DNA from 4 places in the Pseudomonas sp. FG35 genome. Region 1 is predicted to be linked to each of the others. Evidence: predicted binding sites of a transcription regulator. Region 1 holds the regulator's gene; each other region holds the start of a gene.
What was found. The regulator sigma-54, encoded in region 1, starts transcription at its own class of promoters, with help from an activator protein. The targets are predictions, from matches to a motif close to ANTGGCATNNANNTTGCTNT.
Positions count from the first base shown of each region.

Region 2: a site for sigma-54 is predicted at 2,860-2,879, ahead of ACODTD_RS21340 (CmpA/NrtA family ABC transporter substrate-binding protein). Genes of this name have one in related genera too.
Region 3: a site for sigma-54 is predicted at 4,713-4,732, ahead of ACODTD_RS27075 (circularly permuted type 2 ATP-grasp protein). Genes of this name have one in related genera too.
Region 4: a site for sigma-54 is predicted at 3,633-3,652, ahead of glnK (P-II family nitrogen regulator). Genes of this name have one in related genera too.

Region 1 is NZ_JBMDJR010000002.1:196,724-204,464, reverse strand. Features, by position in the region: gene ACODTD_RS04990 (KpsF/GutQ family sugar-phosphate isomerase) at 1-297, shown strand, start outside; gene ACODTD_RS04985 (KdsC family phosphatase) at 298-822, shown strand; gene lptC (LPS export ABC transporter periplasmic protein LptC) at 831-1,403, shown strand; gene lptA (lipopolysaccharide transport periplasmic protein LptA) at 1,390-1,935, shown strand; gene lptB (LPS export ABC transporter ATP-binding protein) at 1,935-2,660, shown strand; gene ACODTD_RS04965 (RNA polymerase factor sigma-54) at 2,847-4,340, shown strand; gene hpf (ribosome hibernation-promoting factor, HPF/YfiA family) at 4,414-4,722, shown strand; gene ptsN (PTS IIA-like nitrogen regulatory protein PtsN) at 4,734-5,198, shown strand; gene rapZ (RNase adapter RapZ) at 5,201-6,058, shown strand; gene ACODTD_RS04945 (HPr family phosphocarrier protein) at 6,074-6,349, shown strand; gene ACODTD_RS04940 (ZIP family metal transporter) at 6,389-7,282, opposite strand; gene ACODTD_RS04935 (superoxide dismutase) at 7,313-7,741, opposite strand, start outside.
Region 2 is NZ_JBMDJR010000011.1:40,699-48,439, forward strand. Features, by position in the region: gene ACODTD_RS21330 (nitrate/nitrite transporter) at 1-722, opposite strand, end outside; gene ACODTD_RS21335 (ANTAR domain-containing response regulator) at 943-1,518, opposite strand; gene ACODTD_RS21340 (CmpA/NrtA family ABC transporter substrate-binding protein) at 1,534-2,745, opposite strand; gene ACODTD_RS21345 (quinone-dependent dihydroorotate dehydrogenase) at 2,968-3,987, shown strand; gene rmf (ribosome modulation factor) at 4,126-4,341, opposite strand; gene rlmKL (bifunctional 23S rRNA (guanine(2069)-N(7))-methyltransferase RlmK/23S rRNA (guanine(2445)-N(2))-methyltransferase RlmL) at 4,872-7,142, shown strand; gene ACODTD_RS21360 (sensor domain-containing diguanylate cyclase) at 7,289-7,741, shown strand, end outside.
Region 3 is NZ_JBMDJR010000021.1:49,944-57,684, forward strand. Features, by position in the region: gene ACODTD_RS27040 (long-chain-acyl-CoA synthetase) at 1-831, shown strand, start outside; gene ACODTD_RS27045 (ankyrin repeat domain-containing protein) at 929-1,447, shown strand; gene ACODTD_RS27050 (hypothetical protein) at 1,538-2,068, shown strand; gene ACODTD_RS27055 (PLDc N-terminal domain-containing protein) at 2,140-2,331, shown strand; gene speE (polyamine aminopropyltransferase) at 2,466-3,341, shown strand; gene ACODTD_RS27065 (hypothetical protein) at 3,498-3,731, shown strand; gene ACODTD_RS27070 (ribonuclease E inhibitor RraB) at 3,942-4,289, shown strand; gene ACODTD_RS27075 (circularly permuted type 2 ATP-grasp protein) at 4,766-6,175, shown strand; gene ACODTD_RS27080 (alpha-E domain-containing protein) at 6,188-7,138, shown strand; gene ACODTD_RS27085 (transglutaminase family protein) at 7,135-7,741, shown strand, end outside.
Region 4 is NZ_JBMDJR010000005.1:317,426-325,166, reverse strand. Features, by position in the region: gene ACODTD_RS12825 (HAD family hydrolase) at 1-597, shown strand, start outside; gene sutA (transcriptional regulator SutA) at 663-989, opposite strand; gene ACODTD_RS12815 (secondary thiamine-phosphate synthase enzyme YjbQ) at 1,092-1,517, opposite strand; gene ACODTD_RS12810 (ammonium transporter) at 1,733-3,070, opposite strand; gene glnK (P-II family nitrogen regulator) at 3,108-3,446, opposite strand; gene ACODTD_RS12800 (accessory factor UbiK family protein) at 3,845-4,105, shown strand; gene ACODTD_RS12795 (YifB family Mg chelatase-like AAA ATPase) at 4,594-6,087, shown strand; gene ACODTD_RS12790 (hypothetical protein) at 6,456-7,622, shown strand; gene ACODTD_RS12785 (adenylyl-sulfate kinase) at 7,697-7,741, shown strand, end outside.

The DNA of each region.
Region 1 (7,741 bases):
ATGACTCGCAAGGGTCTGGGCATGACCGTCATTCTTGAAGCGGACGGCAAACTGGCCGGAATCTTCACTGACGGCGACCTGCGTCGCACCCTGGATCGCAGCATCGATATCCACAGCGCTACCATCGACCAGGTGATGACCGTGCACGGCAAGACCGCCCGCGCCGAGATGCTCGCCGCCGAAGCGCTGAAAATCATGGAAGACCACCGAATCAACGCGCTGGTTGTCGTGGATGAGGAGGATCGCCCGATCGGCGCCTTCAACCTCTCCGACCTGCTGCGCGCAGGAGTGATGTAAATGAGCACCGATCTGCTGCAACGCGGCAAAGCCATCAAACTGGCGGTATTCGACGTCGACGGTGTTCTCACCGACGGGCGCCTGTACTTCCTTGAAGACGGCAGCGAGTTCAAGACTTTCAATACGCTCGATGGCCAGGGCATCAAGATGCTGATGAACGCCGGCGTTCAGACCGCCATCATCAGCGGTCGCAAGACCCCGGTGGTCGAGCGTCGGGCAAAAAACCTGGGGATCCCGCACCTGTTTCAGGGCCGCGAAGACAAACTGGTGGTTCTCGACGGTCTTCTGGAGCAACTGGGCCTAAGCTATGAACAAGTGGCTTACCTTGGTGATGACCTGCCCGACCTGCCGGTGATCCGCCGTGTGGGGCTGGGCATGGCCGTAGCCAACGCCGCTGCCTTCGTGCGCGAACACGCTCATGGCGTCACCCAGGCCCGCGGCGGCGAAGGTGCCGCCCGCGAATTCTGCGAACTGATCCTGCGCGCCCAAGGCAGCCTCGACGCCGCCAACAACGCGTACCTGTGAGTCCAACCATGTTTAGCAAAAAGTTTCGCAACATCCTGCTGTTCGGTTGCATCGCAGCGATTTTCGGTGCGGTGGGCTACTGGAACATCAGCCCTGAGCGCTTTCTCGACAAGCCCCCCGTCTCGGCGGCGGAGAGCCCGATCGACTGGTATGCGACCAATACTCACACGATCCAGTACCTTGAAGACGGCAAAGTGCAGTACGAAATGACGTCCGAGAAGGCAGAGCACGTCAAGGTGACCGACATTACACTGGTCACCAAGCCCGATCTGAACATGTTCCGCGGCACCGATTTCCCATGGCACGTGACCAGTGAACGCGGTGAAGTGAACTCCGGTGGCACCGAGGTCGAGTTGATCGACTCGGTACGCGTCAAGCGCACCGACGAAAAGAACCGCGACACCTTGATCACCTCCACTCGCATGACGGTGTTCCCGCAGCAGCAATATGCGCAGACCCAGCAACCCGTTAGAATCGACGGCGCTGGCGGTGTATCGACTGGCGTGGGAATGAAAGCGTATTTGAAGGAAAGCAGGATACACCTGCTATCGAACGTAAGAGGACAGTATGAGGCTCGTTAAAACCCTCCCTATTTTGCTCAGTCTGGGCGCAGCACTGGGAAGCGTGAGCGCCTGGGCTCTGCCGAACGATAGTCAGCAACCGATCCGCATCCAGGCTGACGATGCTCAGCTCGATGACAAGAATGGCATCGCGACCTACAAGGGCGACGTGATCATTACCCAGGGCTCGATGATCGTCAAAGGCAATACCGTGACCATGACCCGTGCGCCCAATGGCGATATCGATGTCGTGACCTCGGTGGGCAACCTGGCCTACTTCGAGCAATTGCAGACCCAGGGCGACGCCAAGCCGGTCCAGGGCTACGGCGTGACCATTCAGTACCACGCGCAGCAGAACCGCGTTGTGCTGATCGACAAGGCCAAGGTCGTCGACAAGGACAACAACGTCACTCAAGGCGAAAAAATCGTCTATGACACGGTGAAGAAACTGGCCAGTGCCGGTCGCGCCACCGGCAGCAAGGTCACCGAAGCGCGTCCGCGCATCGACATGGTGATCCAGCCGAAGAAGAAAACCGACGAGAAGACCCAGTAATGGCAACCCTGAAAGCTCAGCACCTGGCCAAGGCCTATAAAAGCCGCCAGGTCGTGCGTGACGTCAGCCTGTCGATCGACAGCGGCCAGATCGTCGGCCTGCTCGGTCCGAACGGTGCAGGCAAGACCACCTGCTTCTACATGATCGTCGGCCTGGTTCAGGCCGATCAAGGTCGCGTACTGATCGACGACCTGGACGTCAGCCACCAGCCGATGCATGGCCGTGCGAAGGCCGGTATCGGCTATCTGCCGCAAGAAGCGTCGATCTTCCGCAAACTGTCGGTGGCCGACAACATCATGGCCATCCTCGAGACCCGTCAGGAACTCGACAAGGCAGGTCGTCGCAAGGAGCTGGAAAGCCTGCTGCAGGAATTCCACATCAGCCACATCCGCGACAACCTCGGCATGAGCCTGTCCGGTGGTGAGCGCCGCCGCGTGGAAATCGCCCGAGCGTTGGCCACGGCACCGAAATTCATCCTGCTCGACGAACCGTTCGCCGGTGTCGACCCGATCTCGGTCGGCGACATCAAGCAGATCATCCATCACCTCAAGGCCAAGGGGATCGGCGTACTGATCACCGACCACAACGTCCGCGAGACGCTGGATATCTGCGAAACCGCCTACATCGTCAACGACGGCCAGTTGATCGCCGAAGGCGACTCAGAAACCATCCTCGCCAACAATCTGGTGAAGGAAGTCTATCTGGGTCACGAGTTCCGCCTGTAAGCGTGACAGCATTCGACCAGCCGTCCGGGTGCTGTAACATTGAAGCGCCTTTTTATACGCTTTTATTGTTACAGCGCTCTAGGCAAACACGACAGTTTCAGGCATATAATTTGCTTAAGTTTGGCGCTTCGGCGCCCTGTAGTGGATGGCGCATAGCGCCGGCGAATAAGGTGTTAAGCCCCTGCCATGAAACCATCGCTAGTCTTGAGAATGGGCCAGCAGCTGACGATGACACCGCAGCTGCAACAGGCCATCCGCCTGCTCCAATTGTCGACCCTGGATCTGCAACAGGAAATCCAGGAGGCTCTGGAATCCAATCCGATGCTCGAACGCCAGGAAGACGGCGACGACTTCGACAACTCCGATCCCATGGCCGACAACGCCGAACAGAAGCCCAACACCGAGATCCAGGAACCTTCCTATCAGGAGACCGCGCCGACAGTCGACAACCTCGAAGACGGCGAATGGAACGAGCGCATCCCCAACGAACTGCCCGTCGACACCGCTTGGGAAGACGTCTATCAGACCAGCGCCAGCAGCCTGCCGAGCAGCGATGATGACGAGTGGGACTTCACCACCCGCACCTCCGCCGGCGAGAGCCTGCAAAGTCACCTGCTGTGGCAGTTGAACCTTGCCCCGATGTCCGACACCGATCGCCTGATCGCTGTCACCCTGATCGATTGCATCAACAATCAGGGTTACCTCGACGAAACCCTCGAAGAAATTCTCGACGCCTTCGATCCGGAACTCGACATCGAGCTGGACGAAATCGAAGCCGTCCTGCACCGCATCCAGCAGTTCGAACCGGCCGGCATCGGCGCACGCAACCTGGGCGAATGCCTGTTGCTGCAATTGCGCCAGCTGTCGGCCAAGACCCCTTGGCTGGCAGAGGCCAAGCGTCTGGTCACCGATTACATCGACCTGCTCGGCAGCCGCGACTACAGCCAGCTGATGCGCCGCATGAAGCTCAAGGAAGACGAACTGCGCCAAGTCATCGAACTGGTGCAGAGCCTCAACCCGCGCCCCGGCTCTCAGATCGAATCCACCGAAGCCGAATACGTGGTACCTGACGTCATCGTACGCAAGGACAACGAGCGCTGGCTGGTCGAGCTGAACCAGGAATCGGTGCCGCGCCTGCGGGTCAACGCCCAGTACGCCGGTTTCGTGCGCCGCGCCGACACCAGCGCCGACAACACCTTCATGCGCAATCAGTTGCAGGAAGCCCGCTGGTTCATCAAGAGCCTGCAGAGCCGCAACGAAACCCTGATGAAAGTAGCGACCCAGATCGTCGAGCACCAGCGCGGCTTTCTGGAATACGGCGACGAAGCGATGAAGCCGCTGGTCCTGCATGACATCGCTGAAGCGGTGGGCATGCACGAGTCGACGATTTCCCGCGTGACCACGCAAAAGTTCATGCATACCCCGCGAGGCATATATGAACTGAAATACTTTTTCTCCAGCCATGTGAGCACTTCAGAAGGCGGTGAATGCTCGTCCACGGCGATCCGCGCGATCATCAAGAAACTGGTTGCCGCGGAAAATCAGAAAAAGCCGTTGAGTGACAGCAAGATCGCTGGTTTACTGGAGGCACAAGGCATTCAGGTGGCTCGCCGCACCGTCGCCAAGTACCGCGAATCCCTCGGGATCGCGCCTTCGAGCGAACGCAAGCGGTTGATGTAAGCCACGTTACAGCGTTCCAGTGGCAGGCTTTTCGGCCTGCCGCTTTATGCACTGGCAACGAAGGAGAAGCTGTATGCAAGTCAACATCAGTGGACACCAACTGGAAGTTACCCAGCCTCTGCGCGAGTACATCGAGCTCAAGCTCAAGAAGCTCGAAGGGCATTTCGACAAGATCACCAACGTACAGGTCACGATGTGCGTCGAAAAGCTGAAGCAGAAAATCGAAGCCACGCTGCATATTCCCGGCAATGAGGTCGTCGCAAACGCGGAACATACCGATATGTACGCTGCGATCGACGCGTTGACCGACAAGCTTGATAAACAACTCAAAAAGCATAAGGAAAAGACCCAGAGCCTGCTTCAGGGCGCTACCGGTCGATAACCCCCAACCCCATGATCCGACTTGAAAGTATCCTGACCCCCGGCCGTTCCCTGGTGAACGTGCCGGGCGGCAGTAAAAAGAAAGCCCTCGAACAAATTGCCAACCTGATCGCCCGGGAAGTTCCGGATCTGGAGATGCAAGATGTCTTCGAGGCATTGATTGCCCGTGAAAAACTGGGTTCCACCGGTTTTGGCAACGGCATCGCGATTCCCCACTGCCGCCTCAAGGGCTGCGAAGCGCCGATCAGTGCGCTGATGCACCTTGATGCCCCTATCGATTTCGACGCTATCGACGGCGCGCCTGTGGACCTGCTGTTCGTCCTGCTGGTGCCCGAAGCCGCCACCGATGCGCACCTGGAGCTGTTACGCCAGATCGCCAGCATGCTCGACCGCAAGGACGTGCGCGATCGACTGCGCAGCGCGCCAAGCAACGAAGCCCTGTACCAGGTTGTACTGGAAGAGCAGAACAGGCCGTAATCATGCGCTTGATCATTGTCAGCGGCCGTTCCGGCTCGGGTAAAAGTACCGCCCTGGATGTCCTTGAGGACAACGGTTACTACTGCATTGATAACCTGCCGGCCGGCCTGCTGCCGGAGCTGGCCGAACGTGCCCTGATTCACACCGAACTGGCGCAGCCACTGGTGGCGGTATCGATCGACGCACGCAATCTGCCGAGCCATCTGAGCCGATTTCCGGAATTGCTCGAGGACGTACGCGCCAAGCATATTCAATGCGATGTCCTGTACCTGGATGCCGACGAAGAAACCCTGCTCAAGCGTTTCTCCGAAACTCGCCGCCGCCACCCGCTGAGCAACGCCAATCGTTCACTGGCAGAAGCCATTCAGGATGAAAGCGCCCTGCTCGGCCCGATTGCCGATCTCGCCGATCTGAAGATCAACACCACCCATCTCAACCTGTACCAGCTACGTGACACCATCAAACTGCGCTTGTTGAACCAGCCGGAGCCGGGCACGGCGTTTCTGGTGGAGTCGTTCGGTTTCAAACGCGGCATGCCGGTGGATGCGGATCTGGTGTTCGATGTACGCTGCCTGCCGAACCCGTACTGGAAGCCGGAACTGCGCGCGCAATCCGGTCTCGATCAGCCGGTCGCCGAGTATCTGGCGGCCCAGCCCGAGGTCGAGGAGATGTACCAGGATATTTACACGTACCTGCACAAATGGCTGCCGCGCTTCGCCGCGAGCAACCGCGCTTACGTCACCATTGCCATCGGCTGCACCGGCGGGCATCACCGTTCCGTTTACCTGACCGAACGTCTGGGCCAGGCGCTGCAGAAGACCCTGAAGAACGTCCAGGTCCGCCACCGCGACCTCAGCTAAAGGATTCACACCGCGATGCCTGCTCGTGAAATCGAAATCATCAACAAGCTGGGCCTGCACGCCCGCGCATCGGCAAAATTCGTCGGAGTGGCGGGACAGTTTCCCGATTGCACGATCCGAGTGGGCCGCACCCCGGAAACCACGGTCGACGGTAAAAGCATCATGGCAATGATGATGCTCGCTGCGGGCAAGGGCACCAAAATCCACCTGAGTACCGACGGCCACCAGGAACAGGAAGCCATGGACGCGCTGGTGACCCTGATCAACAACTATTTCGACGAAGGTGGTTGAAACCGTTTCAGGCGAGGGAGCTCACTCCCTCTTCCCGGCTCAGCCCAACGCCGTATCCATCACCATCATCAGACAGAAACCGATCAACAATCCCAGGCTTGCAAGCTTCTCGTGACCATTGCGTCGCGACTCCGGGATGACCTCGTGAGTCACCACCAGCAGCATGGCACCCGCCGCCAACGCCAAGCCCAAGGGCAGCAACAACTCGGCAAGACTGACCAGCCAGGCACAGAGCAGCGCGAACACCGGCTCGACCAGACCTGACGCTGCGCCAATCAAGAATGCCTTGACCCGCGACATCCCGGCACCGGCCAGTACCAGTGCAATCACCAGCCCTTCCGGCACATCCTGCAAGGCAATGCCCATGGCCAGACTGTCTGCGTCCGGCATTCCACCACCCGCCGAGACACCGACCGCCATGCCTTCCGGGATGTTATGGGCAATGATGGCGAACACGAACAACCAGATCCGCGGCGGAATCACCGGATGCTCGACTGTGCCGATGAGCATTTCCGGCGAGGCGCCCGAGACCCGGCGATCAACCAGATAAAGGCCAAACGCCCCGAGCATGATGCCAAAGCAGATCAGGCCGCTGGCGCCCCAAGGGCTCAACCCCAGACCTTCGGCCGCGGCGATTCCCGGCACGATCAGCGAAAACGCGGTCGCTGCCAGCATCACGCCAGCGCCAAAACCCAACAGCGTATCCCCCAATGCCTGAGGCATGTTGCGAATCACCAGCACCGGAACAGCCCCGAGTGCGGTGCCGAGGGCGCAAATCGCCCCGCCCTGTAGAGCCCGCGACAACCTCGGCTCCAGGTTCAGCCATTCCAGTCCGTGGGCGATCAGCAAAGTCATACCCGCCAACAGCAGCAGCGATCCGATTGCGTAACGAAACATGCGCCCACTTCCGATCGCCAGTGTTTCAGTGCCCATAGTCAGCCTTGGATTGTTTTTATAGGAGACTCAAACCAGCGCGGCCTGATAACGCGCAGCGACTTGTGGCCAGTTGATCACGTTGTAGAACGCGCTGATGTATTCCGGCCGACGGTTCTGATAACGGAGGTAGTAAGCGTGTTCCCACACGTCGAGCCCGAGAATCGGCGTGTTGCCGTTCATCAGCGGGCTGTCCTGATTGCCGCTGCTTTCCACTACCAGTTTCTTGTCCGGCGTCACGCTGAGCCACGCCCAGCCACTGCCGAAGCGGGTCAGCGCGGCTTTGGTGAAGGCTTCCTTGAAGCTGTCGAGGCCACCCAGTTGCTCATCGATCGCCTTGGCCAGCGCGCCGTCCGGCTTGCCGCCACCGCCAGGCACCATCACTTCCCAGAACAGCGAATGGTTGGCGTGACCGCCGCCCTGGTTGATCACCGCCGCGCGAAGTTTTTCCGGGAGTTG
Region 2 (7,741 bases), on a different contig from region 1:
CCGTATTGATCGTTGAAGTAACCGGGCAGGGCGCTGGCCAGGCCGATGAAGCCGCCGAAGGTGACGCTGTAGAAAAACATGAACCACCAGCTGTCGCGATCGCCCAGGGCCTTGAAGTAGTCGGCCATGGATTTGGCTTTCGGCCGCTCCGGCGCGTTTTTCGCCAGCCAGGCGAACAGCACCAGGGTCAGGATCAACGGGATCAGGGCGAACCCGAATACATTGCTCCAGCCAAACGCCGCCGCCAGCACCGGGGCGATCAGTGCCGCGAACACAGTCCCGGAATTGCCGGCCCCGGCGATGCCCATCGCCTTGCCCTGATGTTCCGGCGGATACCATTGCGAGGCCAGCGGCAGGGCCACGGCGAACGACGCACCGGCCATGCCGAGGAAGAGGCCGAGCAGCAGGGCCTGTTCGTAACTGTGGATGCCCAGCTTCCAGGCACCGAACAGCGCACAGATCACGATCACCTGGCCGATCAGCCCGGCGGTTTTCGGCGACAGGCGATCGGCGAGCATGCCCATCGCAAAACGCAATACCGCGCCAGCCAGAATCGGCGTGGCGACCACAAGACCGCGCTGCTGGGTGGTCAGGTGCAGGTCGCCAGCAATCTGCACCGCCAGCGGGCCGAGCAGGTACCAGACCATGAAGCTCAGGTCGAAATACAGGAAGGCCGCGAACAGGGTCGGGGTGTGGCCGGATTTCCAGAAGCTTTTATTCATCGCGCACCTCAGCTGTAGAGAATCTCGAGAAGGAGTCAGAACCAGCACAGTGGGGCGCCGCCACGGCCGCACCACCGGCCCCGGGCTGTGGGGCCAAAACGAAAAAACGCCGCTACCCGGATCGCCGAAAGGGGCGAAGAAGGTGAGCGACGTCTTTGTCGTAGGTGGGGCAACCGCCGTTGGTTACCTGTAGGGATTGCCTAGCGAGATTTGTGCCAGCTCAGCCAAGCAACTCGCTCATCGCGATGATCTGCTCTGCCACCTGAATCAGTTTCTGCTGGCGGCTCATGGCCTGGCGGCGCATCAGGGTGTAGGCCTCTTCTTCGTTGCAGTCCTTCATTTTCATCAGCAGTCCTTTGGCCAGTTCGATGCGCTTGCGCTCGGCCAGTTGCTGGTCGCGCGCCTGAAGCTGGGCGCGCAAGGCCTGGTCGCTTTCGAAGCGGGCCATCGCCACGTCGAGAATCGGCTGCAAGCGTTGTGCATGAATGCCTTCGACGATGTAGGCACTGACCCCGGACTTGATCGCCTGACGCATCACGCCGGGGTCATGTTCGTCGGTGAACATCACGATCGGCCGGGGCTGGTCGCGGCTGACCAGCACCACTTGCTCCATCACATCGCGGCTCGGTGACTCGGTATCGATCAGGATCACGTCCGGACGCACCGTTTCGACGCGCGCCGGCAAATCGATGGTCAGGCCCGACTCGTCGATCACCTCGAAACCGGCCTCGGTCAGCGCGGCTTTCAGGCGTCCGACTTTTTTCGCGGTGTCGTTGATCAGCAGAATGCGCAACATATTCGCGGTCTCCTGTCAGCGCTGGGCAAGAAGGGGCGCGCTGTCGCTCAGCGCATGGAGCTTGAAGCTCCGGGCGTAGGTGGCCGGATCGCTGCCGTCCCAGATTTTGCCGTCGATCAACTGGCTGCTGCGCATGTCTTTGCCCCAAGCTGCGACGCCCACAGCAGTCGCCGCGTCGCGATAGATCTCCAGTTGTTGCACCTGCCGGGCGACGGCGAGGTAGTCCGGGTCATCGCGCAGCAAGCCCCAGCGGCGGAACTGGGTCATGAACCACATGCCGTCCGACAGGTACGGCAGATTCACCGCGCCATCGCCGTGAAAGCGCAGGGCGTGCGGGTCCTGCCAGCGATTGCCCAGGCCATCGTCGTAGTCGCCGAGAAAGCGTGGTTCGATGCAGGACACCGGGGCGTCGAGGTATTCCGCAGCGCTCAGCAACTGCGCGGTGCTGCGGCGGTTTTCCGGGCTTTCTTCGATGAAACGGCTGGCTTCGAGGATCGCCATCACCAACGCGCGGGCGGTGTTGGGGTACTGCTCGACGAACGCGCGGGTGCAGCCGAGAACTTTCTCCGGATGATCGGGCCAGATGGTCTGGCTGGTGGCCAGCGTGAAGCCTAGATTCTGCTGCACGGCGCTGGCCGCCCACGGCTCGCCGACGCAGAAGCCATCGATGCGCCCGGCCTGCAGGTGCGCGACCATTTGCGGTGGCGGCACCACCACGCTGTCGACATCCTGCAACGGATGAATGCCCTGGCTCGCCAGCCAGTAATACAACCACATGGCATGGGTGCCGGTCGGGAAGGTCTGGGCGAAGGTCAGTTTTGCGCGGGTTTGGTGCACATGGTGGTGCAGCGCTTCAGGACCGGTCACGCCCAGGCCCTGCAAACCGTGGGACAGGTTCAGGCTCTGGCCGTTCTGGTTCAGGCCCATCAGTACCGCCATGTCGGTTGACGCGACGCCGCCGATGCCCAGATGCACCGCGTAGATCAGGCCGTAAAGGCTGTGGGCGGCATCGAGTTCGCCGCTGACCAGATTGTCCCGCAGGTTGGCCCAGGAACTCTGGCGCTTGAGGTTCAGGGTCAGGCCGTAAGGCTGGGCAAAGCCCTGGGTGGCGGCGACCACCAGCGAGGCGCAGTCGCTCAGGGCCATGAAGCCCAGGTTGATCGCACTTTTTTCCGGGGCATCGCTGCCGTTGACCCAGGCCAGCGGCCCGGCGGAGGTTTGAGTCATGAAAGCCACCCTCAAAAAAAACGTCGTCCCAGGCTTTGCCCGCGCAAAACCGAGAGACGACGCCATTGTCTTTGCCTGCGCGCCACCATTGGCCTGCGGGCTGATGCCGAGGAGGGTGCAAGGCATATGCCATGCGCACCGATTTACCCGTGCGCCTCGCGCGGCGGGGCGATGCCCGGCTATAATCGCCGCCTCTTTTCGCCGCCCGAGTCATAGCCGCCCATGTACACCCTGGCCCGTCAGCTGTTGTTCAAACTTTCCCCGGAAACCTCCCACGATCTGTCGCTGGATCTGATCGGCGCGGGCGGGCGTTTGGGCCTCAATGGCTTGCTGTGCAAGGCGCCGGCGTCGTTGCCGGTAAACGTCATGGGCCTGCAGTTCCCGAACCCTGTCGGTCTGGCGGCCGGTCTGGACAAGAACGGCGCGGCCATCGATGGCTTCGCCCAGCTGGGGTTCGGTTTTGTCGAAATCGGCACCGTGACCCCGCGCCCGCAGCCGGGCAATCCGAAACCACGGATTTTCCGCCTGCCGGAAGCCGAGGCGATCATCAACCGCATGGGTTTCAACAACCTCGGTGTGGATAACCTGCTGGCGCGGGTGGCGGCGGCCAAATACAAGGGCGTGCTGGGGATCAACATCGGCAAGAACTTCGACACCCCGGTCGAGCGCGCCGTGGATGACTACCTGATCTGCCTGGACAAGGTCTACGCCCACGCCAGTTACGTCACGGTCAACGTCAGCTCGCCGAACACTCCGGGCCTGCGCAGCCTGCAATTCGGTGATTCGCTCAAGCAATTGCTGGCGGACCTGGCCACGCGCCGCGCCGAACTGGCCCTGCGCCACGGCAAACATGTACCGCTGGCGATCAAGATCGCGCCGGACATGACCGACGAAGAAACCGCGCAAGTCGCCCAGGCGCTGATCGAAACCGGGATGGACGCGGTGATCGCCACCAACACCACCCTCAGCCGCGTGGGCGTCGAAGGCATGGAACACGGTGACGAGGCGGGCGGTCTGTCCGGCGCGCCGGTGCGTGAGAAGAGCACCCACACCGTGAAAGTGCTGGCGTCCGAGCTGGGCGGCAAGCTGCCGATCATCGCGGCGGGCGGCATCACCGAAGGCAAGCATGCGGCCGAGAAGATCGCTGCCGGCGCGAGCCTGGTGCAGATCTACTCCGGCTTCATCTATAAGGGCCCGGCGCTGATCCGCGAGTCCGTGGACGCGATCGCCGCCAAGCGCTGATTTGCGGATTTAAAAGGCAGGCATAAAAAAGGGCTCCTCGAAGGAGCCCCTGGGCCGTAGCCCGCCGTCCGGGAAGGACGTGCATGGTGATCAGGTCGTTACGAAATCAGATTGTCGTGTCGCAATAAGTGCCCTGTGTCAGCCGACGGCGTGAAGTTCGTTGAGTCTGTGGATTCCCGCAGTGCCGGTCATACCGTCCCAGTTGTCGCCGCGTCCTTCTCGCCAGCCGTTGATCCAGGCTTGACGTACCGACGGTAGAGTAAATGGGCAAAGCTCACGGGATTTGCCACCAACGCCATATTGATATCCGCGCAAAAATGCTCTTTCCAACGGATCACGCTTAAGTCTTCTCATAGGGTGTTTCCCTCACTTGTTGACTGTTTTTGTCGCGTCGACCTCAACTGAGGTCTGGCAGAAAAACTCTGCCGTTGGCGGCTCGCTGCCGGCGTGGCGAGCCAAGGTGTTGACGCCGTTGCGACGTCAACCTGTGTCCAGTTCTAACCAATGAGTCACATCGATGGAATGACCGTTTTGTCATAAGGACGTAACGAAAAAGATGCTATGGCCATAAGTAACCGCGTATTTATCCAGCGTTTGTTGGCCAAACCCCGGTATGATCGGCCCCGCGCTGGATGATGAGGTTAATCCTTTAGTGAGAATGACCCACGTTTACACTGGGGTACTATTCGACGAAGGGTTGCTTTGAGTCATTTTGTTGCTTCAACTTTTTTCTCTGTCCCGGCATCTAAGCTCTTTTAACCCGAGCAGCGGGGATGGAACGGCACACCTTCGTGCCACGCGGGCGCTCTTGTAGAAAAGCGCCTGATTGAAAACCGGATCGGCAATGCGTTGCCGGTTCATCAGCCAAAGGCTCTGGAAAAACCATGTCCGACCGTTTCGAACTCTTCCTCACTTGCCCCAAAGGCCTTGAAGGCCTGCTCATCGAGGAAGCCGTCGGGCTTGGCCTTGAAGAGGCCCGCGAACACACCTCCGCCGTGCGTGGCATGGCGACCATGGAAACCGCTTATCGCCTGTGCCTCTGGTCGCGTCTGGCCAACCGGGTGCTGCTGGTGCTCAAGCGCTTCCCGATGAAAAACGCCGAAGACCTGTACCACGGCGTACTCGACGTCGACTGGCAGGATCACATGCTGGCCGACGGCACCCTGGCGGTGGAATTCAGCGGTCATGGTTCGGGCATCGACAACACTCATTTCGGCGCCCTGAAGGTCAAGGACGCCATCGTCGACAAACTGCGCACACCGCAGGGCGACCGCCCGAGCATCGACAAACTCAACCCGGACCTGCGCATTCACCTGCGTCTGGATCGTGGCGAAGCGATTCTGTCCCTCGACCTCTCCGGCCACAGCCTGCACCAGCGCGGTTACCGCTTGCAGCAGGGCGCTGCGCCGCTGAAGGAGAACCTTGCAGCCGCGATCCTGATCCGTTCCGGCTGGCCGCGCATTGCCGCCGAAGGTGGCGCGCTGGCTGACCCGATGTGCGGTGTCGGTACGTTCCTGGTCGAAGCCGGCATGATCGCCGCCGACATGGCGCCGAACCTGCGTCGCGAGCAGTGGGGCTTCACCGCCTGGCTCGGTCACGTGCCGGCGCTGTGGAAAAAACTGCATGAAGAAGCCGTCGAGCGTGCTGCTGCCGGTCTGGCCAAGCCGCCGCTGTGGATTCGTGGTTATGAAGCCGACCCACGGCTGATTCAGCCGGGCCGCAACAACGTCGAGCGCGCCGGCCTGAGCGAGTGGATCAAGATCTATCAGGGCGAAGTGGCGACGTTCGAACCGCGTCCGGATCAGAACCAGAAAGGTCTGGTCATCTGCAACCCGCCGTACGGCGAGCGTCTGGGTGATGAAGCGAGTCTGTTGTACCTCTACCAGAACCTCGGCGAGCGTCTGCGTCAGGCCTGCCTGAACTGGGAAGCGGCGGTGTTCACCGGCGCGCCGGATCTGGGCAAGCGCATGGGCATCCGCAGCCATAAACAATATTCGTTCTGGAACGGCGCGTTGCCGTGCAAGCTGCTGTTGATCAAAGTCCTGCCGGATCAGTTCGTCACCGGCGAGCGCCGCACCCCGGAACAACGTCAGGCCGAGCGCGAGCAAGCCGCCTACGACCAGACGCCGAACGAGCCGCAGGAGCGCAAGTTCAACAAGAACGGCAACCCGATCAAACCGACGCCGGCCCCGGCGCCAGTGATCGAGCAACCGCGCCTGAGCGAAGGCGGGCAGATGTTTGCCAACCGCCTGCAAAAGAACCTCAAGGCCATGAGCAAGTGGGTCAAGCGTGAAGGCATCGATTGCTACCGCGTCTACGATGCGGACATGCCGGAATACGCCATGGCCATCGACCTGTACCACGACTGGGTGCACGTTCAGGAATACGCCGCGCCGAAGTCGATCGACCCGGAAAAAGCTTCGATCCGCATGTTCGACGCCCTGGCGGCCATTCCGCAGGCGCTGAACATCGACAAGAGCCGCGTGGTGGTGAAGCGCCGCGAGCGTCAGAGCGGCACCAAGCAGTACGAGCGTCAGGCGGCCCAGGGCAAGTTCAATGAAGTGACCGAGGGCGGCGTGAAGTTGCTGGTCAACCTCACCGACTACCTCGACACCGGACTGTTCCTCGATCATCGGCCGATGCGCATGCGTATCCAGAAAGAGGCCGCCGGCAAGCGCTTCCTCAACCTGTTCTGCTACACCGCGACCGCCAGCGTGCACGCGGCCAAGGGCGGCGCGCGCAGCACCACCAGCGTCGACCTGTCGAAAACCTACCTCGACTGGGCGCGCCGCAACCTGTCGCTCAACGGTTTCTCCGACAAGAACCGTCTGGAGCAGGGCGACGTGATGGCGTGGCTGGAAAACTCCCGCGACGAATACGACCTGATCTTCATCGATCCGCCGACCTTTTCCAACTCCAAGCGCATGGAAGGCATCTTCGACGTGCAGCGTGACCAGGTGCAGTTGATCGATCTGGCCATGGCCCGTCTGGCGGCGGGCGGGGTGTTGTACTTCTCCAACAACTTCCGCAAGTTCCAGCTCGAAGACAACCTGGCCGAGCGCTACGCGGTCGAGGAAATCACCGCCAGCACCATCGACCCGGATTTCGCCCGCAACGGCAAGATCCACCGCGCCTGGAAAATCACGGCTCGTTGACACTCTGCAAAATTGGATCCACAGAGCCTTGATTTTTAAAGGCTCTTGGATCCGTTCAGAGCTAGCCAAATTAGTGGCTAATAGCTATAACTCACACACGGCCGATGGGGTTTTTCCCGCAGATGCTGACGTAGTGAGTGGCTTTTATGTCGTTGCACCCCGTGCGCCCGAAGATATTGGGTTTTATCAGCGAAGACGTCTCGGCCTGGCTGGTCGGGGTGCTGGTATTGCTCGCCGGCGGAATTCTCACGGGGCTGCTCGCCTGGGGCACCCTCAATCAGTTTCACAGCCAGTTGCGCCAACGCTTTCAGCTGCTGGCCAACGAACGCTATAGCCGCATCGAAGAACGTTTTCAGGATCAGGAGCAACGTCTCGATGGCCTGCGCCGGTTCTTCGCCAACTCCGAATCGGTGTCCCGCGCCGAGTTCGACGGTTACACCCATCCTCTATTGCTGCGCACCCAGGCTTATTCGTTTGCCTTGCGGGTGAGCGGTGCCGAACGTGCCGCCTTCGAGCAGCGCGTGCGAGATGAGGGCCTGAGCACCTTCAGCGTGCGCGAACTCAATGCGCGCGGCGAACTGCAACTGGCCTCGGCCCGC
Region 3 (7,741 bases), on a different contig from region 1:
GGCCTGCGGCCCGGCGCGTGGGCCGAGTTCAAGACCCGTTTCGGCGTGGATCACATTTGCGAGCTGTACGCGGCCAGCGACGGCAATATTGGCTTCACCAACATCCTCAATTTCGACAACACCATCGGCTTCTCGCTGATGGCCTGGGAACTGGTCGCCTACGACCAGGACAGCGGCGAGCCGATTCGTGGCGCTGACGGGTTCATGCGCAAGGTCGGTCGGGGCGAGCGAGGCCTGCTGCTGGCGCGGATCGACGACAAGGCGCCGCTGGACGGCTACACCGATCCGCAGAAAACCGCCAAAGTCGTGCTGCAGGACGTGTTCATCAAAGGGGATCGCTTTTTCAATACCGGCGATCTGCTGCGCAACATCGGTTTTGGTCATGCACAGTTTGTCGACCGCCTCGGCGACACCTACCGCTGGAAGGGAGAGAACGTCTCGACCACCGAGGTCGAGAACCTGCTGCTCCAACATCCGCACATTTCCGAAGCCGTGGCCTATGGTGTGGAAATCCCCAACACCAACGGTCGCGCCGGGATGGCGGCGATCACCCCGGCCGAGTCTTTGGCGACCCTGGATTTCGCCGAACTGTTGGCCTTCGTCCGCCAGCGTATGCCGGCCTACGCGGTGCCGTTGTTCTTACGGGTCAAGGTGAAAATGGAAACCACCGGCACCTTCAAATACCAGAAGACGCGCCTGAAAAACGAAGGCTTCGATCCCCGCCAGACAGGCGATGACCCGATTTATGCCTGGCTGCCAGGGACAGAAACCTACGTGCAGGTCTCGGATGGAATCCTTGCGGACATCCGGGCAGGCAAGTTCCGTTATTGATATTGGCTATCGGCGGTCTCGGAAAAAAGGGGATGACAGCTATCGCCGCGCTCGGGAAACTATCGGCTTTCCGATCGACCGAAAGTGGAGTTGCCCCATGTCCGACCAAAGCCGCCAGATGACCCCAGAAGAAGCCGCCGAATTCACCGAGCAGGTATTCAACAAGGCGCGTGAGGGCGATGCGGTAATGCTGGATCGCCTGATCACTGCCGGTCTGCCGGTGAACCTGACCAACAGCAAGGGCGACACCCTGCTGATGCTCGCCAGTTACTACGGGCATGTGGACGCGGTGCAAGTGTTGCTCAAGCACAAGGCCGACCCGGAACAACGTAACGGCAACGGCCAAAGCCCGATTGCCGGCGCGGCGTTCAAGGGTGACCTGGCCGTGGTCAAGGCGTTGGTCGAAGGTGGGGCGCAGATTGAAGGTGCCTCTTTCGACGGACGCACGGCGTTGATGATGGCGGCGATGTTCAACCGGGTTGAAATCGTCGACTACCTGATCGACCAGGGCGCCGATCCGAAAGCCAAGGATGCCAACGGCATCACCGCGCTGGACGCGGCCCGCACCATGGGCGCTGTGGACACCACCGCGCAGCTGGAAAAACTGCTGGGCTGAAGCCGCTGGCCGGAACCCGTTCTGTGGCGAAGGCGAGAATGCGCTATCCTTCGCGCCCTCAAAATTCTCTTCGCCACAGGATCCGCTCCCATGAAAGCCGCACTCGCCGAACTCATCAGCAAAATCAGCTCCGGCTGCATGGGCGAAGACGAGATCCTGAAGGTCGCTGACGAAGCGGCGCAGGCCTACGCCGATGCCGATGCTTTTCTGACCGCCAACCCGGACATCAACTACGACGACACTTTCCCGATTCCGCTGGGCGAATGGGTGGTGGTCGGCAGCCTGCCCGAGACCGTACTGTTTCAGGCGGACACCTACGTTGACCTGTTCGCACAGATCGTGGCTTCGTTCGGCCCGGGCGTCGAGTTCAACCTCAAGCCCAAGCAACTGGCCAAGACCGAGGCGCTGACCGCGCTCAACCGCATCCAGGTGCAGATGAGCAGCCTGAACAAGGAAAACGGCGGTTACACCCTGATGAACTTCAGCCAGCTGCTCGACGACGAGCTGCAAGTGGTGCTGGTCTACGGCAACGACGTGCCGCGCGTGCTGGAACTGTGCGCCGAAGTCGGCATTGCCGCCGCGCCGTCGCTGGAAGCCCTGAAGGTCGCCGTTCACGTCTGAATGCAATAAAAGGGAACCCTGTGCGCGACCGTCTATCCTAAAAGTGCATGCCACTATTCTGGAGCGACACCATGGGTTCCACGTTCAACGGCCTGGTCGGCCTGATCATTCTTGCGCTCGACATCTGGGCGATCATCAATGTGCTGAAAAGCGGCGCCGAGACCGGGATGAAAATCCTCTGGGTGCTGCTGATCATCCTGCTGCCGGTGCTGGGCCTGATCATCTGGGCGATTGCCGGGCCGCGGGGCAACGTGCGGATCTGACCGTTCGCACCCTGATCGGGTCGGGCCGATGAACTGAGGTTCGACCTGTCATCTTCGGCAACGTAGAATGCGCGCCTTTCCCGGGCAATCGAACCTGACGATTGGCGCCCGCGCATTCATCGGAGCACTTCACCATGACCGTCACCAAGACCAGCGAATACCTGGAAACCCTCTACGAAGGCTACGGCCAGCGTTTTCGCATGGAAAAACTGCTGCACGAAGTGCGCACCGAACACCAGCACCTGGTGATTTTCCAGAACCCGCGCATGGGCCGGGTGATGGCGCTGGACGGCGTGATCCAGACCACCGAAGCCGATGAGTTCATCTACCACGAAATGCTCACCCACGTGCCGATCCTCGCCCACGGCACCGCCAAGCGCGTGCTGATCATTGGCGGCGGCGACGGCGGCATGCTGCGCGAAGTGACCAAACACGCCAGCGTCGAGCACATCACCATGGTCGAGATCGACGGCACCGTGGTCGACATGTGCAAAGAGTTTCTGCCGAACCACTCCAGCGGTGCGTACGACGATCCACGCCTGAACCTGGTGATCGACGACGGCATGCGTTTCGTCGCCACCACCACTGAAAAATTCGACGTGATCATTTCCGACTCCACCGACCCGATCGGTCCGGGCGAAGTGCTGTTCTCGGAAAACTTCTACCAGGCCTGCCACCGCTGCCTGAACGAGGGCGGCATCCTCGTGACCCAGAACGGCACGCCGTTCATGCAGATCGAAGAAGTGAAAACCACTGCCGGTCGCCTGCGCAGCCTGTTCCCGGACTGGCACTTCTATCAGGCAGCCGTGCCGACCTACATCGGCGGTTCGATGACCTTTGCCTGGGGCTCGACCAACCCGGCCTACCGCAAGCTGAGCCGTGAAATTCTGCAACAGCGCTTCATCGGCAGCGGCATCGTTACCCGTTACTACAACCCGGAAATTCACATTGGTGCTTTCGCCTTGCCGCAGTACGTGTTGCAAGCGGTGAACAAGCCAAGCAACGACTGATCATTCGCGGGTCAGAAAAAGCCGAGGCCGGTGTGCGAAAACACGCCGGCCTCGGCTTTTTTCATGTTGCATCGGTGTAAACCTTTTGAACGATCAATCCTGACAAAAGTCGAGATAGGTGTAAGCCCATTTGCGGGTTTGATCGAGGAGGCTCCGATGTCAAAGTGGAAAGTCACTTTCGTGGACGATCATGGTGAAACGATCGACGAAGTCTTCGAGTGCGAGGAATGCCCCAGTCATGAACGGGCAGCCCGCCTCATCAAGGAACGGTTGCTGCCGGTCGCCGCCGAGCTTGACCTGAACGATCTGGAAGGGCGCACCGCCGATGCCGGCGTAAAAAGCCTGAAAACCCAGAACAGCATCGAAATCCGCAGCATCACCCCAATCTGAATCTTCCTTTACATTGCTTACCAGGCCTTGGCAGCGGCTCTATCTTGGGGCTACTCTGCAAGCGAGATCAGCGAACGGATCGCTAAGGTCTGGTCTTGTCAGCTACATGCTTGTTTCCCGCCGGCAACGCGGTTGCCGTAAGCACCCGGGCCCTGTGGGCCAGTGCAGGGAATACGGAAAGTCTATCCATCTATGCGAGGGGGACGATTCATGAGCACAGCCTATCAAGAAGACATCAGCAGCAGCGTGCTGCGCCGCATGAAAGAAGGCGGTTTCGATTTTTCCCGATTCCATCCCATCGAGTTCTACGCCATTTTCCCGGACGAGGAGCGGGCACGCAGGGCGGCAGGCAAATTTCGCGGTGAATCCATCAATGCCCAGGTCAGTGCGCGCGACGACGGCGCCTGGTCTCTGGAATTGAGCAAGGTGATGTACGCAACCTACGACGACATTGGCGATTTCGAGCAGGGCTTTTCGGCGGTGGTCGAGCCCTTGGGCGGCATCATCGAAGGCTGGGGCGTGAAACAGGAGATCCGCAACCGGCACCGTTTGAACTGATCACTCTCGCAACACGTCGAGCAACGGCTGACCTTCGGGTCGGCCGTTGTCGTTTCTGCCCCTGAACGCCTCATGGCAAAACCCTGAAACAAGAATCCGGCGCAAAAAAAAGCCACCTGAGGGGGTGGCTGAAAGGGAAGACCGGAAGGAGAGGAAACCGGTCAGGGTTACGGCCGGGAGGGCTGCCAGGGCAAGCCGGAACAGTGAGGCTGCGTACTTCGTCAGCGACGTTTTTGCAGCGGATGCGCGGATTATCCGCAGCCGCCGACGGGCAGTGAAATCAACTCTGACTATGCTGGTGATAGGCGACGGGACTGCGTCGCAATGAGGCGGGGGCGATCAGGTTGGGGCATTTGCCGCACAGGAATGGTGCGGTACGTGTGGCGTGAATATCCAACCGATTGAAATCAAAGCGTTTATGCCGATGGCACGGGCCTTGCGAAGGCCTGTATGTCCGGAGTGACAAGGAGTACGGCATGATCCGCACCTATTTTGATGAGATGTACGATGCCGGCGGCCAGATCCGCCCGCATTACCGGGAGTTTGCCCGCTGGCTGGCCGAAACGCCTGACGAGCTGCTGGCCCAGCGGCGACGCGAGGCCGATCTGCTGTTCCATCGCGCCGGGATCACCTTCACGCTCTACGGGGACGAGCAGGGGACAGAGCGTCTGATTCCCTTCGACACCATTCCGCGCAGCATTCCGGCCAGTGAATGGCGGATCGTCGAGCGCGGCTGCATCCAGCGGGTCAAGGCGCTGAACATGTTCCTCGCCGACCTTTACCACGAGCAACGCATCATCAAGGCCGGGATCATTCCCGCCGAACAGGTGCTGGCCAACGAGCAATATCAGTTGGCGATGCAGGGGCTGGACCTGCACCGCGATATCTATTCGCACATCTCCGGCGTCGATCTGGTGCGCGACGGCGACGGCACTTATTACGTGCTCGAGGACAACCTGCGCACACCAAGCGGCGTGAGCTACATGCTCGAAGACCGCAAGATGATGATGCGCCTGTTCCCCGAACTGTTCGCGGCCCAGCGCATCGCTCCCATCGACCATTACCCGAACCTGCTGCTCGACACCCTGAAAAGCTCAAGCCCGATCGACGACCCGAGTGTGGTGGTGCTGACGCCGGGTCGGTTCAACAGCGCGTTTTTCGAGCATGCGTTCCTGGCCCGGGAAATGGGCGTGGAGCTGGTGGAGGGCGCGGATCTGTTCGTGCGCGACGACAAGGTCTTCATGCGCACCACCGACGGCCCGAAAGCGGTGGACGTGATCTACCGCCGGCTCGACGATGCGTTCCTCGATCCTTTGGCCTTCCGCCCGGACTCGATGCTCGGCGTGCCGGGGCTGCTGTCGTCGTATCGCTCCGGCAATGTAGTGTTGGCCAATGCTATCGGCACCGGCGTGGCGGACGACAAATCGGTGTATCCGTTCGTTACCGAAATGATCCGTTTCTACCTCGACGAAGAACCGATCCTGAAGAACGTGCCGACCTGGCAATGCCGCAACCCGTCTGAACTTTCCCACGTGCTGGCCAATCTTCCGGATCTGGTGGTCAAGGAAACCCAGGGCTCCGGTGGTTACGGGATGCTCGTGGGGCCGGCGGCGACCACCGCGGAAATCGATGCGTTCCGCGAGCGGATCAAGGCCAAGCCCCACGCGTACATCGCGCAACCGACGCTGTCGCTGTCGACTTGTCCGACCTTTGTCGAAAACGGCATTGCGCCGCGCCATATCGACCTGCGCCCGTTCGTATTGTCCGGCCGCGAAACCCGGGTCGTGCCCGGCGGTTTGACCCGTGTCGCCCTGCGTGAAGGCTCTCTGGTGGTGAATTCATCCCAGGGCGGCGGAACCAAGGACACCTGGGTGGTCGAGGATTGAAGGAAGCCTGCCATGTTAAGTAGAACTGCCTCGGATCTGTACTGGATGTCGCGCTACCTGGAGCGGGCGGAAAACCTCGCGCGGATGCTCGACGTCAGTTATTCGCTGTCGCTGATGCCGCAGGACGGCCGTGGCGACGGTCTGCACGAACTGGCGATGCCGCTGCTGATCACCGGCACGCTGGACGATTACCTGGAACGCCACGGCGAGCTGCATGCCGAGCGCTTGCTGCACTTCTTCGCCCTCGACGCGGCCAATCCGGCGAGCATCTATAGCTGCCTCGGCGCGGCGCGCGCCAGCGCCCATGCGGTGCGTGGCCGGATCACCGCCGACATGTGGGAGAACATCAACGCCACCTGGCTGGAGATTCGCGGGATCGCCAATCAGGGCCTCAGCCGTTATGGCATGAGTCGCTTCTGCGAGTGGATCAAGGAACGTTCGCACCTGTTCCGTGGGGCATCCTACGGCACCATCATGCGCAACGACGCGTTTCGTTTCATTCGCCTGGGGACCTTCATCGAGCGGGCGGACAACACGTTGCGCCTGCTCGATGCGCGTTACGAAATGGCCGGCGATCAGGCCGAAGCAGTCAGCGATGGCACCGCTCACGCCTATTACCAGTGGAGTGCACTGTTGCGGGCGCTGTCATCGTTCGAGGCCTACACCGAGATCTATCGCGATGCGCCCGGCGCCCGGCATGTGGCCGAGCTGCTGTTGTTGCGCGCCGACGTGCCGCGTTCGCTGCGGGCCTGCACCGAAGAGATCGACCAGATCCTCGCGCAATTGCCGGGGGCCAACGGTCGTCCTGCGCAACGACTGGCGGCGGAAATGGACGCGCGTCTGCGCTACACCGGCATTCAAGAAATTCTCGAGGAAGGGCTGCACGCCTGGCTCACCGAATTCATCCCGCTGGTGCGCCAGCTGGGCAACGCCATTCACAGTTCCTACCTGGAGGCCGCATGAGACTTTCCATCAGCCACGAGACCACCTATCACTACGAAGATCAGGTGCGCGCGAGCATCCAGTACCTGCGCCTGACACCCCACGACAGCGAGCGTCAGCACGTGCTGAGCTGGCAGCTCGACCTGCCGCGCCCGGTGCGCGCCCAGCTCGATCCGTTCGGCAACATTCTGCACGTCCTGACCATGGACGAGCCTCACGAAGCGATCATCATCGGCGCCCGGGGGCAGGTCGATATCGACGAGTTGCGCGAAGCGGAGCACGAGAGTCAGTCGGCGCTGCCGTTCCTGCGTTTCACCCGGCTGACCGAAGCTGACGAGGCGTTGCGGGCGTTTGCCGAGAAATCCTGCAAGCAGCGACGGGACCGCAATGCACTGATCGACCTGATGCATGGGCTGAACCAGCACATGACCTACAAGCCGGGCGCCACCGAAGTCGACACCAGTGCCGCCGAGGCATTTGCCGGGCGGGCGGGTGTTTGCCAGGATCACGCCCATGCGTTCCTAGCCTGCGCGCGCAGTCTCGGGGTGCCGTCACGTTATGTGTCGGGTTATCTGTACAGCGAGGATTGCGAGCATCTGGCCAGTCACGCCTGGGCCGAAGCCT
Region 4 (7,741 bases), on a different contig from region 1:
CCGAAGCTGGGCGCGGTGCCGGTGGAGCATCTGTGGTCGATCCGCGAGCGCGTGCTGAGCAGCGAACCGGGACTCAAGCACCGCATCAGCGCGCTGCGCCGGCGAGTGCTGTTCCATGCTTTGGAAGAGTCCGGGTACGCCCACGGCGAAGCATCGGAGCTGGCAGACAAGAGTTTTGAAGTGTTCCTGCATGCGCGGCATCAGATCGAGGTGTTCCCGGAAGTCGAGCCGATCCTGGAAACCCTGGCCAAACACTACGCCCTCGGCGTGGTCACCAACGGCAACGCCGATGTGCGTCGGTTGGGGCTGGCGGACTACTTCAAGTTTGCGCTGTGCGCCGAAGACATCGGCATCGCCAAGCCGGATGCGCGACTGTTCCATGAAGCGTTGCAGCGCGGCGGCGTCAGCGCCGAAGCGGCGGTGCATATTGGCGATCACCCGGGGGATGACATCGCCGGGGCGCAGCAGGCCGGTCTGCGAGCGATCTGGTTCAACCCCGCCGGCAAGGTCTGGGAAGCGGAGCGCCTGCCGGATGCCGAGATTCGTAGCCTGAACGATCTGCCCGCAGTGCTCGCCCGCTGGAACAGCCGCGGCTAACTTTCTTTCGCCCATGAAAAAGCCCGCAGCGACGGCGGGCTTTTTCAGCAAGCGAGCGACACGCCTCAGATAGGGCGGCTGCCGTACTTGTTGTCCGGTTTCTTGGGCGGATCGGCGACCACGTTGGCCTCCACTTCCTGCACCTTGCCGCCGCGTGCAAGGAACTCTTCCATGGCCTTGGCCAGGGCGTCGCGCTCCTTGTTCTTGGCTTCAATGCTCGGCAACTCGTCGACCGACACCGCAGCCTTGGCCTTGCCTTTGGCAGCCGGGGCCGGCGTATCGTCACCGCCATCGTCTTCAGCAACGTCTTCCGCTGCTGCTTCCAGACCGTCTTCGGCCTCGTCTTCGTCGCCTACTTCGAGGTCGTCGTTTTCCAGATCATCGTCGCTCATGTTCTACCTCATGACTTGCGAAAAGCAGATTAGTTATAGACCAGCTTTGGCGACTGTCGAAAGTCGCCGGAAAAAAATCGGTAACCATTGGTGACCAACGGTTTATGCCCCTTCACCGTGCAAGGTGGCGAGGACTTTACGGGCACCGCCATGATCACGGTGCTCGCCCAGATAAACGCCTTGCCAGGTACCCAGTGCCAGTCGGCCCGCCGTTACCGGCAAACTGATCTGACAGCCCAGCACGCTGGCCTTGAAGTGCGCCGGGAGGTCGTCCAGGCCTTCGTCGTTATGCTCATAGCCGTCTGCTCCTTGTGGGATCAGACGATTGAAAAATCGTTCGAAGTCGCGACGTACCGCCGGATCGGCGTTCTCGTTGATGGTCAACGACGCCGAGGTATGCTGCAGCCACAAATGCAACAGACCGACCCGGCATGCCTTGAGTTCAGGCAGGCCGGCGAGCAACTCGTCGGTCACCAGATGAAAGCCCCGGGGCCGTGCCCGCAGGGTTATCAGAGTCTGTTGCCACATACAGTTCTCCGCACGTTCGGGGCGCATTCTAGCGCGCTCTGGAAAAAAACAAAGGCCCTAATATTCCTTCAATGATGTAAGCCTTTGGCCGCAGAAAAACACTCGTCGTAAACACGACCAAAGCAGTACGAAAAATCCTTTCAGCTGTATCGGGGAAGACAAATTCCAGACAAAAAAATGCCCGGCGAGCCGGGCAAGTTTTTTGCGGCGCGTGCTTACAGGTTGTAGCCACGCTCGTTGTGTTGTGCCAGATCCAGGCCGACCGATTCTTCTTCCTCGGTCACGCGCAGACCCATCACGGCATCCAGCACCTTGAGGATGATGAAGGTGACGATCGCGGTATAGATCACGGTGAAGCCGACGCCTTTGCACTGAATCCAGACTTGTGCGGCGATGTCGGTGACGGTGCCGAAGCCACCCAGCGACGGTGCGGCGAACACACCGGTCAGGATCGCGCCGAGGATACCGCCGATACCGTGCACGCCGAAGGCGTCCAGGGAGTCGTCATAACCGAGTTTGCGTTTCAGGGTGGTGGCGCAGAAGAAGCACACCACGCCTGCCGCCAGACCGATGACCAGGGCACCCATCGGGCCCACGGTGCCAGCGGCCGGAGTGATCGCCACCAGACCTGCAACGACGCCGGATGCGATACCCAGTGCGCTAGGTTTGCCGTGGGTGATCCACTCGGCGAACATCCAGCCCAGTGCAGCAGCGGCGGTCGCGATCTGGGTCACCAGCATCGCCATGCCGGCGGTGCCGTTGGCGGCCGCAGCGGAACCGGCGTTGAAGCCGAACCAGCCGACCCACAGCATCGCCGCGCCCATCAGGGTGTAACCCAGATTGTGTGGCGCCATCGGCGTGGTCGGGAAGCCTTTGCGTTTACCCAGTACCAGGCAGGCAATCAGACCGGCCACACCGGCGTTGATGTGCACCACGGTGCCGCCCGCGAAGTCGAGTACGCCCCAGTCCCACATCAGGCCGCCGTTGCCGGACCAGACCATGTGCGCGATCGGTGCATAAACCAGGGTGAACCAGATGCCCATGAAGATCAGCATCGCGGAGAACTTCATCCGCTCGGCGAATGCACCGACGATCAGCGCCGGGGTGATGATCGCGAAGGTCATCTGGAAGGTGATGAAGACCGCCTCGGGGAACAGCGCCGCCGGGCCGGTCAGGCTCGCTGGCGTGACACCGGCCAGGAACGCCTTGCCGAAACCGCCCACGAACGAATTGAAGTTGACGACGCCCTGCTCCATGCCGGTGGTGTCGAACGCGATGCTGTAGCCATAAATGACCCACAGGACGCTGATCAGACCGGTAATGGCAAAGCACTGCATCATCACGGAAAGAATGTTTTTCGACCGGACCATGCCGCCGTAGAACAGCGCGAGGCCGGGAATGGTCATGAACAGCACGAGGGCTGTGGAGGTGAGCATCCAGGCGGTGTCGCCGGAGTTCAGGACTGGAGCTGCCACTTCGTCTGCCGCCATGGCCAGGCCGGGCATTACGATAGACAACAGGGCTCCTAGCCCTGCGAATTTACGCAGAGTCATATTGTTTTCTCCTGGGGCGTTGGGTTTGTGGCGGCGCTTAGATCGCGTCGGTATCGGTTTCGCCGGTACGGATGCGGATCGCCTGTTCCAGATTGACCACGAAGATCTTGCCGTCACCGATCTTGCCGGTGTTGGCAGCCTTGGTTATCGCCTCGATAACCCGATCCAGATCCTTGTCGTCGATGGCAACGTCGATTTTCACCTTGGGCAGAAAATCGACCACATACTCCGCGCCGCGATACAGCTCGGTGTGACCCTTCTGCCGACCGAAGCCTTTGACTTCAGTAACGGTAATGCCCTGCACGCCGATTTCGGACAGCGACTCGCGCACGTCGTCCAACTTGAACGGCTTGATGATGGCAGTGACTAGCTTCATGAAACTCTCTCCCGAATTGGTGGACTTGCCCCAGGAAAACAAACCCGACTCAAGTCTAAGCGCAGTGCCTGGCTTTGTAACGCTTCGTTGTCGACGCCAGCTAACCGCTCCAGACGAAACTCCCCGCTCCGTCTGCCGCACTGCATTCGTCACAGCGACTGCATCAGTGCATGGGTCGAAGGTGTCTAAGCAGAAAGCTTGCCATCTCGCCAAAAACCACTGATTTCAATCCCTTGGCCGCTGCGGCAGATGCCATCACCCAAATGGCACTCGGGATACGCACAACAACGGTGCGTGGCCGTGCATCCAGTTGCGCGAAAAGCGTGCATCCGTGCCTGCGCAAATGACTATAGACACTGCGTGATACACTGCCGGCCATAGTTTCCAGGACATATCCCATGCTCGCGCCCAAAGACTTCCTCGACGCCCTGAGCGGCACCGCCTCCCGCCTGTTCAGCGGCGACACGCCCTTGCCAAAAGCCGAAATCGAAAGCCAGTTCAAGATGCTGCTGCAAAGCGCCTTCAGCAAACTGGACCTGGTGAGCCGCGAAGAGTTTGACAGTCAGATGGTGGTGCTGGCGCGCACTCGGGCCAGGCTGGAGAGCCTTGAAGCGAAGGTGGCGGAGATGGAAGCGAAGCTGACGCCGCCGGCGGAGTAACACCTCGTGTCTTTGTGAATGCGGCCCCTTGTGGGAGCGGGCTTGCCCGCGAATGAAGGTCGGAACGACCTTCCCGCCATTCAGGATTCGCTGCCGAATCTCGGCAGAATCCTACAGCTGGCAACCCCGCCGTCCGATTGCGTCGTGAAGCCCAGATTCCTAAGCTCACCCAATGCTGAATGTTCAGCACTGGGTTTGCGCCCAGTTTGGCCGATACGATTTCTGCCAGTCAGCGGCACTTTTTGAAGGTCGCCGCGACCTATGGCAAAGAATTGGAGCCAGATGGCTGGCTCGCCGGTGGCGGAACCTGAATCCCGAATTAAAAGTCCGCCTAGTTGGCGGTTTTTTTACGCCTGACGATTAATCATTTCGACTCCAGCAACATCCAGTGAAGGTTTGCCCAGGCAGCCGTCCCTCCAACTCTCTCCTCCCCGACTACCCTTAAAAAACCGCAGGAAGCGGCCCCCGATTCAACTCAAGGAACGACCATGTCCCTCGCCATCGTCCACAGCCGCGCCCAGATAGGCGTGGATGCCCCCGCCGTCACCGTCGAAGTTCACCTGGCCAACGGCTTGCCCTCGCTGACCATGGTCGGCCTGCCCGAAGCGGCAGTGAAGGAGAGCAAGGACCGGGTGCGCAGTGCGATCATCAATTCCGGGCTGCAGTTTCCGGCGCGGCGGATCACCTTGAATCTGGCGCCGGCGGATCTGCCCAAGGATGGCGGGCGGTTCGATCTGGCGATTGCGCTGGGAATTCTGTCGGCGAGTGTGCAGGTGCCGACGTTGACCCTGGATGACGTGGAATGCCTGGGTGAGCTGGCGTTATCCGGTGCAGTGCGGGCGGTGCGTGGGGTGTTGCCAGCGGCGCTGGCGGCACGCAAGGCCGGGCGGACGCTGGTGGTGCCGCGGGCGAATGCCGAGGAGGCGTGTCTGGCGTCAGGACTGAGGGTGATCGCAGTGGATCATCTGCTGGAGGCCGTGGCGCATTTCAACGGGCATACACCGGTCGAGCCTTATGTCTCGGATGGGTTGATCCATGCCGCCAAACCCTATCCCGACTTGAATGAGGTACAGGGCCAACTGGCCGCCAAACGGGCGCTGCTGATTGCCGCCGCCGGTGCGCACAATCTGCTGTTCAGCGGGCCACCGGGGACGGGCAAGACGTTGCTGGCCAGCCGATTACCGGGATTGCTGCCACCGCTGGCCGAGAGTGAAGCGCTGGAAGTGGCGGCGATTCAATCCGTCGCCAGCGGCGCACCGTTGACCCACTGGCCGCAGCGCCCGTTCCGCCAACCGCATCACTCGGCCTCCGGGCCGGCATTGGTCGGCGGCAGTTCAAAACCGCAACCCGGTGAAATCACCCTCGCCCATCACGGCGTGCTGTTTCTCGATGAGCTACCCGAGTTTGATCGCAAGGTGTTGGAGGTTCTGCGCGAACCGCTGGAATCCGGCTGCATCGTGATCGCAAGGGCCAAGGAACGGGTGCGGTTTCCCGCGAGATTCCAGCTGGTCGCGGCGATGAACCCCTGCCCCTGTGGATATCTTGGCGAACCGAGCGGCAAGTGCTCGTGCACGCCGGACATGGTGCAGCGCTATCGCAACAAACTGTCGGGGCCGTTGCTGGACCGGATCGATTTGCACCTGACGGTGGCGCGGGAGGCCACAGCGTTGAACCCTGCGGTGAAACCGGGAGAGGACAGCGCCAGCGCGGCCACGCGGGTCGCCGAGGCCCGCGAGCGTCAGCAAAAACGTCAGGGCTGTGCCAATGCGTTTCTCGATTTGCCGGGGCTGAAGAAGCACTGCAAGTTATCCACAGCCGATGAAACCTGGCTGGAGTCAGCCTGTGAGCGACTGACCCTGTCGCTGCGTTCAGCACATCGGCTGCTCAAGGTTGCACGGACACTGGCCGATATAGAGAAGGTTGATGCCATATCACGTGAGCATCTGGCCGAAGCGCTGCAATATCGCCCAGCGACGCAATGACGGGATGGACAGGCAGCTTACAGGCGACCTGTGCCAGCTGAAAATAAAGTCCGCGCGCGCTGATAGCCATTAGCCAAGATGTGATATAACGACGGCGCTTTTCATCAGGCGCCAGAGCTTTTAGTTAAAAACTTCAAACTTTAAAGCAATATAAAATGGAGGCGACACATCATGGAAAAGAACTCTTCAGCCCAGCGGGCGCAATACACTTGATCAATAAAATCGTCATGAGACGGCGGACTTAAAACAACTGCCGATGACAGATCTTCAATGGCGAACGCGTCAAGACAATATCAATCAGTTGTCTACGCGCAATCCAGCTGATCCAACTTTTTTGCCACGGCAAATTTTAAAAGTACAAGTCAATAATGAAAAACGTCTATTTGATCAGCAATGTCACCCGTGGCGGAAAAACCTACCTCGAATACCTGATCCCGGCGCTCAATGCCCTGCGCCACGCCTACAACTGCATCGTGCTGCAGACCGACAAGACCGGCCTGAGCAGGCAGGAGGCAGAAGAGATCCTTGACTATCCGGTTGAGCAGGTTGAAGTCGAAGTCATCGCGAACCTGGCCTCGCAAGTCGTCATTTCAAACGATGCCTGGATTGGCCGACTGCTCGACGATTCGAACTTCGGTATTTTCCTGACCCACGGCAATGTGGGAATGCCGACCAAAGACAAGTATTACTACGCCGAACTGACGTCCTATTGGGATGTGGTCATTTCTTCGTCCCGATCGGGTTTTGATCTGATCAGATCGGGCCTGCAACGCTACAGACCCGACAGAAAGGCCCTGAAATCGCTGATTGCCGATGGCATAGCCTTGCGCTCCGACCTGCGCAAGACCAGTCCGGTCGCGACTCTGCCCATCAAGGTTCCGAAATTCTTTGAATCCGCTCCCGGGTCAAACAAGGCGTCGGATGATTTCGTTGTCGGACTGCTGCCGACCCAACTGGGAATCTGCCCAAGCGGCGCCTCCCTGTACGAGAACCTGCAAACCGTGATCAACGCGGTCAAATCACAGATCCCTCACGCCCGGTTCATCCTGCGTCCGTACATGGCCGACCTTCAGCATCCAACCCTGAAGGACCTGTGCAACCAGCTCTCGGCGTATGAATGGATCACCATCGACACGACGGGCACCAGCAGCACGGTTTTCTACCAGCAGTGCGACACCATCATTACCGATGCCTCGACCGGCGGTGTCTCGTTCATGCTCAACACGTGCAGGCTGCCAATCTATTACGTTCCGACGACCGACGAGTCCAACCCGACCGTCGACGTCTGGTTGCAGCAAATGAACAACTTGCTGCCCATCGCCAAGAACGGCGAAGAACTCAAAGAGCTGGCACTCGGTTTCAGCCTGATGTCCCCTGAAGACTGCTACTTCATTTACAAGAAGTTCTATGAGAGTCAATACAGCAACTTGCCATTACCGCAGGATGTGTTTCACGACTTGATTGAAAACAGGCACGACTCGATGTTCTGCCAACTAACCATCGACTCTTTTGGCAACATCAAAGAACGTGACTGAATACTTGTATCGCGTATTGAACCGGTGCAGGTTCATCACGCCAGGTATCCAAACCGGACACTGGTCAGAATGCTATGAAATGTAACCCTCACGCGCAGGTGATCTGGATTACGGGCCTT